One region of the Rhodococcus sp. 1R11 genome, then DNA from elsewhere that is predicted to be linked to it. Evidence: riboswitches for the same ligand, from Rfam matches in the RefSeq annotation. Region 1 holds a riboswitch; each other region holds the start of a gene.
What was found. Region 1 has a riboswitch for cobalamin ahead of E4P29_RS03605 (iron ABC transporter permease). Riboswitches for the same ligand answer to the same signal wherever they lie in the genome.
Positions count from the first base shown of each region.

Region 2: another riboswitch for cobalamin. It lies ahead of E4P29_RS09315 (magnesium chelatase subunit D family protein); the one in region 1 lies ahead of E4P29_RS03605 (iron ABC transporter permease).
Region 3: another riboswitch for cobalamin. It lies ahead of metE (5-methyltetrahydropteroyltriglutamate--homocysteine S-methyltransferase); the one in region 1 lies ahead of E4P29_RS03605 (iron ABC transporter permease).

Region 1 is NZ_SPNG01000002.1:72,628-75,901, reverse strand. It holds gene E4P29_RS03615 (enoyl-CoA hydratase-related protein) at 1-544, shown strand, start outside; gene E4P29_RS03610 (LLM class flavin-dependent oxidoreductase) at 564-1,592, opposite strand; cobalamin riboswitch at 1,769-1,993, shown strand; gene E4P29_RS03605 (iron ABC transporter permease) at 2,119-3,156, shown strand; gene E4P29_RS03600 (ABC transporter ATP-binding protein) at 3,156-3,274, shown strand, end outside.
Region 2 is NZ_SPNG01000004.1:287,234-290,507, reverse strand. It holds gene E4P29_RS09315 (magnesium chelatase subunit D family protein) at 1-1,838, opposite strand, end outside; cobalamin riboswitch at 1,878-2,013, opposite strand; gene E4P29_RS09310 (GNAT family N-acetyltransferase) at 2,065-2,541, opposite strand; gene mqo (malate dehydrogenase (quinone)) at 2,553-3,274, opposite strand, start outside.
Region 3 is NZ_SPNG01000010.1:223,356-226,629, forward strand. It holds gene E4P29_RS18535 (alpha-ketoglutarate-dependent dioxygenase AlkB) at 1-29, shown strand, start outside; gene E4P29_RS18540 (3-deoxy-7-phosphoheptulonate synthase) at 41-1,132, opposite strand; cobalamin riboswitch at 1,370-1,579, shown strand; gene metE (5-methyltetrahydropteroyltriglutamate--homocysteine S-methyltransferase) at 1,708-3,274, shown strand, end outside.

The DNA of each region.
Region 1 (3,274 bases):
CACCGGCAAGTACTTCTCCACCGGAGTCGACCTGTCCTGGGGTGCCGAGAACCTGGACCAGATCAACCGGTTCATCGGAACGGTGCAGGAACTGCTGGTGCGGTTCTTGACCCTCCCGATGCAGACGGTGGCGGCCATGCAGGGGCACACCTACGGCGGTGCCGCATTTTTTGTCATGGCACACGACTACCGCGTCATGCGCTCCGATCGCGGCTTCCTGTGCTTTCCTGGCGTCAACATCGGCGCAACCTACAGCCCGGGAACAGTCGACATGGTCCGAGCCAAGCTCGCCCCGCACACGTTCCACGAAGCACTGACCACGGGCCGACGCTACGGAGGAGTGGACGCAGCCGCCCTCGGCTTGGTGGACGCTGTGGCCACCGAGGAACGGCTGCGTGACGACGCACTCTCTCGGGCAACGGATTTGATCGGGACCCGCGGCCCCGTACTCGGCGAAATCAAGCGCACGATGTACGCGAGCGAGATACGTTCGCTGTCCACCCCGGTCGCCGGTGTGGACGAAATGGAATGGGCCGCGAACTGATTCTCGCTGCCGCTGCCGCTTACGCGTCGGCGACCAGCGGAGCGACCTCGGTACCGAGTAGCTCGATGCCGCGCAACAGATCACCGTGGGCGAGACGCGGATTGGTCATCTGCAGCGACAGTCGATCCACACCGCCGAGTTGTTCGCTCACTCGAACGATCTTGTCGGCCACGGTTTTCGGGTCACCCATGAAGAACGCGCCGTTGGGTCCCGACGTGGCGTCGAACTGCTGTCGGCTCGGTCGAGCAAACCCGCGCTCGCGTGAGATCTTGGTGAACATCTCGTTCCAGCCCGGGTAGATGGTGTCGGCTGCCGCCTCGGTGGTGTCGGCGACGAATCCGAACACGTGCAATCCGACTTTCAGCTTCTCCGGCGAGTGACCCGCTTGCGCGCCGGCGCGCCGATACAGGTCGACGAGCGGCGCGAACTGGCGCGGTTCTCCACCGATGATGGCGATCATCAGGGGTAGGCCCAAAAGCCCTGCACGAGCGAATGATTCGGGGGTTCCGCCGACACCGACCCAGATGGGTAGCGGATCCTGCAGCGGACGAGGATAGATCCCCTGACGGTTCAGCGCCGGCCGGTGCCGGCCGGACCACGTGATCTCTTCGTTGTTGCGAATCTGCAGCAGGAGATCCAGCTTCTCGGCGAACAAGGAATCGTAATCGGCCAAGTCGAGTCCGAACAGCGGGAAAGACTCGGTGAACGAGCCTCGTCCGACCACCAAATCGATCCGGCCCTTCGAGATCAGGTCGAGAGTGGCGAACTCCTGGAACACTCGCACCGGATCGTCGGCACTGAGTACCTTGACCGCGCTGCCGAGCCGGATGTTCTCGGTACGCGCAGCGGCCGCGGCCAGAATGATCGACGGAGCCGAATCGTAGTACTCGCTGCGGTGATGCTCGCCGATGCCGAAGGAGTAGAGACCGACCTGATCCGCGAGGGCGATCTCCTCGAGTAGGTGCCCCATCCTCTTCTCCGGCGCGATGACGCGGCCGTCGGTCGGATCGGTCACGGAAGAGACGAAGCTGTCTACGCCCAGGTGCATTGGGTACCTCTCGATTCGGGATGGACGAACCCATCAGCGTCGATGAAGGTTCGATTATTCCAGTGGAGGGTGGGCAGAAAACTACTACTCTCCCCAACGCTTCGACTCATCCGCCGCGAAGTACATCCGCTGACTTGCAGCGAAGCGGACCGACACAACGCGTCACTCATGAGCTGTTATCGTGCGTGTGCGTTGGTTTTCGATGGCCGTGCTGGTCATCGGATCGTAAGAGGGAATCCGGTGAGAACCCGGAACTGCCCCGCAGCGGTGAGTGGAAACGACCGCGGTCATCGAGCACTGGGATTCGTCCTGGGAAGCGACCGCCAGTAGGAGTCGTCCGAGAACGTCGTCGGACGGCGTGTCCGCGAGTCCGAAGACCTGCCACCGCGGCTGCGCCGCCGGCGTGGTCGCCTGTCGATCCCGAGGGACACGGTCGACGAGGTCGTCGTTCGCGCTGCGCGGATTCGCCTCGGATACCGTGCTTTTCGCAGTTCGCCAGGTCAGGGATCAGCGGAGAAAGTTGCGCATGCAGTCCAGATCGGTCCTGCCCCTCACTGTGCTCGCCGCCGCGATCTGGGCAGTGTCAGCCCTGTCGGCACTGATGTTCGGGGCCGCGCACATCCCGGCAACCGACGCCATGGGCTATCTGTGGGCCCAGCTGTCCGGCGGCACGATCGCCGTCGGTGACGTTCCCGACTACCGCATCGTCGTCGATTCTCGGCTGCCGCGGGTGTTGCTGGCGACGCTCATCGGAGCAGGTCTCGCAGTGGTCGGACTGGTGGTGCAGGCGATGGTGCGCAACGCGCTCGCAGACCCCTACGTTCTCGGAATCTCGTCGGGTGCATCGGTAGGCGCGACGTCGGTGGTCCTGTTCGGCACGTTCGGCGCCCTCGGCATCTACGCCCTCTCGAGTGCAGCGTTCCTAGGCGCACTCGCGGCAACCGCCCTGGTGTATGTGATGGCACGCTCCCCGGTAGGGCTGGTGCCCCTGCGCCTGGTCCTGACAGGTACCGCGTTGGGTTACGGGTTCTCTGCAATGACGACCGTGCTGATCTTCCTGGCACCTCAGGGCGACGGCGCTCGCAGCGTGATGTTCTGGTTGCTCGGCAGCCTCGCCGGTGCTACCTGGGCCGGCGTCCCGCTGGCCGCCACAGTCACCGTGGCCGGAGTCGCCGCGACCGCTCTGACGGCCCGCAGACTGAACGCGCTGTCGATGGGAGACGAAGTCAGCGCGGCACTGGGCTTGAACGCAGCACGGCTACGGCTGACTCTCTTCGTGACATCCGCGGCGATGACAGGGTGCTACGTGTCGATCTGTGGCGCAGTGGGATTCGTGGGTCTGGTCGTCCCTCACGTAGCACGGTTACTGGTCGGGGCCGACCACAGCAGGCTTGTCGTGATCACCCCGGTCCTGGGTGCGGCTTTCCTCGTCACCGCGGACCTGGTGTCCCGAACGGTTCTACCGCCGCAGGAGCTCCCCCTGGGGGCGATCACCGCGGCAGTGGGAGTTCCGGCGTTCGTACTGCTGATGCGTCGCCGCGGCGCGATGATCGGTGACCGTTGATGCGCGTCGACTACGACGACGTCGCAGTCGATATCGGCGGCACCCGCATCATCGACGACGTCACCATGAGCCTGGATGCCGGCAGCATCGTCGGCATCGTCGGCGCGAACGGGAGCGG
Region 2 (3,274 bases), on a different contig from region 1:
CGCACCATGCCCGATTCACAGTCGACGACGACCGACGCGATCTTGTCCGCAGCGATGCGACCGGCGGCGATTCGCGCCCGACCGACGGGATCGGTGCCGCCCGTGGCACGCCCATCCGTCAGTGCGACCACCAACGCGCGCCGCAGCGGGTCTCGAACCTTCTCGCGCAGCACCAACTCTCGTGCGGTCAGGAATCCCTGCGCCAACGGAGACTTGCCCCCGGTCTTCATCTTTCGCAGCCGCGTCACAGCGACATCGACCGAGGACGTCGGCGGCAGTACTGTCTCGGCCTCGGTGCCGCGCACGGTGATGACCGCGACCTTGTCGCGCCGTTGATAGGCGTCACGGAGCAGAGAGAGCACCGCACCCGTCACCGCCGACAGTCGGTCTCGCGCAGCCATGGATCCCGACGCGTCGACGACGAAGACGATGAGGTTGCCCTCGCGTCCCTCCTTGACTGCTCCGCGCAGATCCTCGGGCGCCAGTCGCAGCCGCCCGGCCGTGCGCCCGCGCACCACCTGCTGCTCCGCTGCCGCGAACAACGTACCGATCAGATGCAGACCCCGGCCCGGTTCGACGGTGGGACGAACCGACCGTCCGTACGAGGACCTCGACCGCGAGCGCCTACCCGGAGCACCTTCACCGACACCCGGGAGTTCGATGAGCCGCGCCTTGAACTGCGCGCCCGGCGTTCCCGCCTGCCGATCGCTGCCGGCACCGGTCGGGGCCTTCTCCTGGCTGTCGGCCGGTTCCTGCGGGGCGTCGGATTCCGTGTTCGACGGCGCTTCGGAGTTCTCCGCTGCGTCGGGCCGGGGCGCTCCGCCGTCACCGTCGGGATCCGGCTCCTGCTCGGGATCGGGTTGCTGCTCGGCCTGTTCGGCGGCGTCGCGCATGGCGTCGTCGAGCTGCTTGTCGTCTATACCGGGCTCGTCGAAGGGGTCGCGTCGACGCCTGTGCGGTAGCGCCAGTTCGGCCGCGACGCGCACGTCCTCCTCGGTCACCTCGCTCGCGCCTCGCCACGCAGCGTGGGCGGAGGCAGTACGCGCGACCACCAGGTCGGCGCGCATACCGTCGACGTCGAACGATGCGCACAGCGCAGCGATTCTCCGAAGTTCCTTGTCGCTCAACACCACATCGTCGAGGATCGTGCGTGCAGCCACGATCTGCGCTGCAACGGCGGCGTCCTCGTCGACGTACGCGGCCGCGAACCCGTGGGGATCACGCTCGTAGTTCATTCGCCTGCGCACGACATTCATGCGCACGTCCACATCCCGCGACGCGGTGACCTCGACCGCCAGACCGAATCGGTCCAGCAACTGTGGCCGGAGCTCTCCCTCCTCGGGATTCATTGTGCCTACGAGGACGAATTGTGCTGAGTGAGAATGCGATACGCCGTCTCGCTCGACGTGTACGCGGCCCATCGCCGCCGCGTCGAGCAGAACGTCGACGAGATGGTCATGCAGCAGGTTCACTTCGTCGACGTAGAGAACGCCGCGGTGTGCTGCTGCGAGCAGGCCGGGTTGGAATGCTCGTTCCCCATCGCGCAGTACCTTCTCGAGGTCGATGGACCCCACCACTCGGTCCTCGGTCGCTCCCACCGGAAGCTCGACCAGCTTGGCCGGGCGGGCACCGTCCTCGTCCTCGACGGCAGGCAGCAGCGTTGCGAGCGCGCGAACCACCGTCGATTTCGCAGTCCCCTTCTCTCCGCGCACCAGCACACCGCCGATACCGGGGTGCACCGCGCACAGAATCAACGACAATCGCAGCTGATCCTGACCGACGATCGCACTGAACGGATATCCCGGTTCGGGGACACTGCTCTCTCGTTGCACAACCAATTCCCTTCGTGCTCGGAGTTCCGCGCCGAGCGTTCGGTGGACGACACGAAGCCGGGCGGCGATCTGGCTGACAGGAGAACACTCCTGAACACAGTGGCGGGACCGCGCCTGGTTCTCACAGGACTTCTCCGCACTCGACTTCGAACGGAACACTACCGCCGAACGAACGAATGCCACACACGCCTGGACGTGTGTGGCATTCGTAGCTTCGGATCCGAACGGGCTGCTACGCCTCGCTCCACGCGGTGCCGCCGCCGCGACGCATAGGCGTGTGCGGAATACCGTCTTCGAGCACTTCCTCGCCGTCGGGCAGGAAGCCGTGCTTGGCGTACATGTCGACGAGGTAGCTCTGCGCGTTGATCCGGCACGGTGCCGAACCGACCTCGGCCAGTGCGGCCCGCAGGATTCGCGTGGTGTGTCCCTGTCCCCTGGCCGAGCGCTGGGTGCACAGGCGGCCGATACGGAACGCCTTCTCGCCGTCGTCGTGCTCTTCGAGCAAACGCAGAGTGCACACCACTTCACCGTCTCGTTCGAGCCAGAAGTGCCGCGTCTCGGTCAGCAGGTCACGTCCGTCCAACTCCGGATAGGCGCAGGCCTGCTCCACCACGAACACCTCGACACGCAGCTTCAACAGGTCGTACAACGTGCTGTTGGACAGGTCTAGTGCCCACGATCGTTTGAGAGCTGCTGCTTGCGTATTCATACCTTTTGCTATCACACACCCGTGGGCTGTGCGAGCTCACGCGAACTTTCCAGCTCCAGTGTCTTCGAGGTCCAGGCCCAGACTTCGTCGAACAGCGAGCTGTTCTGAGCCAGTTTGACCCCCAGGGACGGGACCATTTCCTTGAGCTTGGGCTGCCACGCGTCGTACTTGTCTCCGAAGCACCGCTGGAGCACGTCCAGCATGGCCGGTACGGCTGTCGATGCGCCGGGAGAGGCACCGAGCAGGCCTGCGATGCTGCCGTCGGCAGCGTTGACCACAGCGGTACCGAACTCGAGAACGCCGCCGCGTCCCTTCTTGCGGATCACCTGCACACGCTGACCGGCTGTGACCAGCTCCCAGTCCTTGGCAACGACGGTCGGCGCGAACTCCCGCAGAGTCTCGACCCGATCGGACTGCGACTGAGCCAACTCGCTCACCAGGTACTTCACGAGCCCGAGCTCGGTCACGCCGACGCCGAGCATCGACATCAGGTTGCCCGGCTTGACCGAGCCGGGCAGGTCGGTAATCTTGCCCTGCTTGAGGAACTTCGGTGACCAGCCCGCGTACGGTCCGAACAACAATCCCTGCTGGCCGTTGATGACACGCGTGTCGAGGTGCGGAACCGACATCGGCGGAGCTCCCACCGAGGCCTTTCCGTACACCTTGGCCGAGTGCTGCTCGATCAGCTCGGGGTTGGTGCACCGCAGCCATTCGCCGCTGACGGGGAATCCGC
Region 3 (3,274 bases), on a different contig from region 1:
TGCAATTTCGACCGCGCGGGGTTCGCTAGCGCACCACGCGTCAGCGCGCAGCGTTCGAGGCCCGACGCGTCTCGACGGCCGCCGCGAGAGTGGCCAATTGCGTTGCCGTCGTGTCCCAATCGAGGCACGCATCGGTGATGGACTGGCCGTACACGAGCTCGTCCCGGTGGCCGAGTTCGAGGTCCTGACGCCCCGCGACGAGGAAGCTCTCGAGCATCAGCCCGACGATGCCGTGCTCGCCGGCCGCGACCCTGGCGGCCACGTCGGTGACCACGTCCACCTGCTTGTTGTGATCCTTGCGGCTGTTTCCATGGCTGGCATCGATGACCACTCGCTCCGGCAGCCCCGACTTACGCAGGCGGGCAACGGTATCGGCCACGGACTCGGCGTCGTAGTTCGGTCCGTCGACGCCGCCGCGCAGGATGACGTGGCAATCGGGGTTTCCGACGGTCCTGATCAAGGCCGCCTTGCCGTCGAGATCGGTTCCGGGGAAGACGTGGCTCGCCGCGGCGGCGCGGGTTCCGTCCACGGCGACCTGGATGTCACCTTCGGTCGAGTTCTTGATACCGACCGGCATCGACAAGGCGCTGCACAGCTGCCGGTGCACCTGGCTGGCCGCGGTCCGTGCTCCGATGGCACCGTAGCTGACCAGATCCGCAATGTACTGCGGGGTGATCGGGTCGAGGAATTCGCAGCCGACGGGCAAGCCCAGCGCCGAGATATCCAGCAGCAGTTGGCGTCCCACTCGTAGACCCTCGTTGATGTCGAAGCTGCCGTCGAGGTGCGGATCGTTGATCAGACCCTTCCATCCGAGCGTCGTTCGCGGTTTCTCGAAGTAGACGCGCATGACGATGTGCAGTCGGTCGCCCAGCTCGGCTGCCGTCGTGGCAAGGCGTCGGGCGTAGTCGAGGGCGGCGTCGGCGTCGTGCACCGAACACGGGCCGACCACGACGATCAGTCGGTCGTCACGGCCGTCGAGGATGTCGACGACACCGGAGCGTCCGGTGCGAACACTCGCCGAGATCGCGTCGTCGACCGCATGCTCGCGGCGTACGACCGACGGCGCCACCAGCGGACTGATGCTGATGGTGCGCTGATCGTCGAGTGACGGGGTGTCGAGGGAGAGCGTCATGAGAGGTTTCCTGTTCCCAGGCCGGCTCCGCATGCTCCACGCGCACTTCGAGCCGGTCTGTATCCGGCTCGTGGGGTGGAGGTCAGCGCATGGCGTCGCTGGCTGACCCACCCGGGGCCGACCTGCTAAACCAGAAATACGTGCGCTGCATGGAGAGCACCGTAACAGACTCTCCCGTGATGCATCTATGCTCGTCCCTGCAGTCGGTTCGCCAGGTGGTCATGAGGAGCCCCGAAGTTCACCTCGGCGTCGAGCGGTGCGTGCAGTCACGGCGCATCGTGAGAGGGAACCCGGTGAGAATCCGGGACTGTCCCGCAGCGGTATGCAGGAACGACCGCCGTCATCACGCACTGAAGAAGCCTCTTCGGGAAGCGACGGCCAGTAGGAGTGGGCTCTCCGTCCGCACGCCTGCAAGTCCGAATACCTGCCCTCTGTGCTGTGCACGCCGTGTGCAGCGGTTCACCGCCTCGTGGAATGGGCGCGTAACCCGGGTACGGCTGTGGTCAGGGCTCACCGGGATCTGCGCGCCCGTGAAGACGGTGCACCACCCACTTGCAGTCACCTGGAGATCAACTGTGAACCACGATTTCACTGCCACCGTGCTCGGTTCGGCTCGCATCGGACCCAACCGAGAACTGAAGAAAGCCGTCGAATCCTATTGGGCCGGAAGGCTCGATGCCGCAGCCCTCGAAGAGGTCGCGAAAATTCTTCGTGAGAACGATTGGCGCACACTCGCAGCCGGGCTCGATTCCGTTCCGGTGAACACCTTTTCGTACTACGACCAGATGCTCGACACTGCGGCACTCCTGGGAGCTCTGCCGCCGCGGGTCGAGGCGGTCGAGGGCGAACTCGATCGGTACTTCGCCGCGGCCCGCGGCACCCAGACCATCGCCCCGCTCGAAATGACCAAATGGTTCGACACCAATTACCACTACCTCGTGCCCGAGATCTCGCCCGAGACCACGTTCTCCCTGCACCCGAACAAGGTGCTCGGCGAGGTGAACGAGGCTCGCGCACTGGGCATCCCGGCACGTCCGGTGATCATCGGGCCGATCACCTTCCTGTTGCTGTCCAAGTCCGTCGGCTCCTCCGATTCGCTGCTGGAACGGGTCGACGAACTGATTCCGCTCTACGCCCGTCTGCTCGAACTCCTCACCGCAGCCGGAGCCGAGTGGGTCCAGATCGACGAACCGGCGCTGGTGCGCGACCTCGACCACGAGACTGTCGCAGCGGCAACCCGATGCTTCGAGCAACTCGCAGCCTCGCAGACCCGCCCGGCCATTCTGCTGGCGTCCTACTTCGGCGACCTGGGCGACGCGCTGCCCGCAGTGGCGTCCACCGGGATCGAGGGCCTGGCACTCGATCTGACCGTTCCCGGTGCGGCCGAGCAACTTGCGGCTACTCCTGCTACCTCGTCGATGCTCGTCGTGGCCGGCGTCGTCGACGGACGCAACATCTGGCGCACCGATCTCGACGCCGCGCTCGAAACATTGCACGAGGTCGGCAGACATGCACGCGCAGTGGCTGTGTCGTCGTCGTGCTCGCTACTGCACGTTCCGTATTCACTGGACGCCGAACCTCAGCTCGAGCCGACACTGCGGTCGTGGCTGGCGTTCGGGAACGAGAAGATCACCGAGGTCTCGGTGCTCGCCCGCGCACTACAAGGCGACACAGCCGGGGAGACCGAGCGATTCGGGTCGGACCGATTCGAGTCGGCCCGCGCGGCTCTGGATTCGCGGAGCCACGATGCACGACTGCACGATCCGACAATCCGTGCGCGCGTGACCGGCGCGGCCGGCCGTGACCGCAGCCCAGGAGACGTCCGTCGCGTCGCACAGGCCGAGCATCTCTCGCTCCCTGTTCTGCCGACGACGACCATCGGCTCCTTCCCGCAGACGAGCAAGATCCGCCTCGCCCGGGCGGCGCTGCGCAGCGGAACCGTCGACCAAGCGGAGTACGTGCGACAGATGCGCGAGGAGATCGCCGATGTCGTTGCGCTACAGGAGCGTCTGGGGCTGGACGTGCTCGTCCACGGCGAGCCCGAACGAAACGACATGGTGCAGTACTTCGCCGAGCAACTCGACGGTTTCGTCGTGACCGCCAACGGCTGGGTGCAGTCGTACGGATCACGATGCGTGCGAC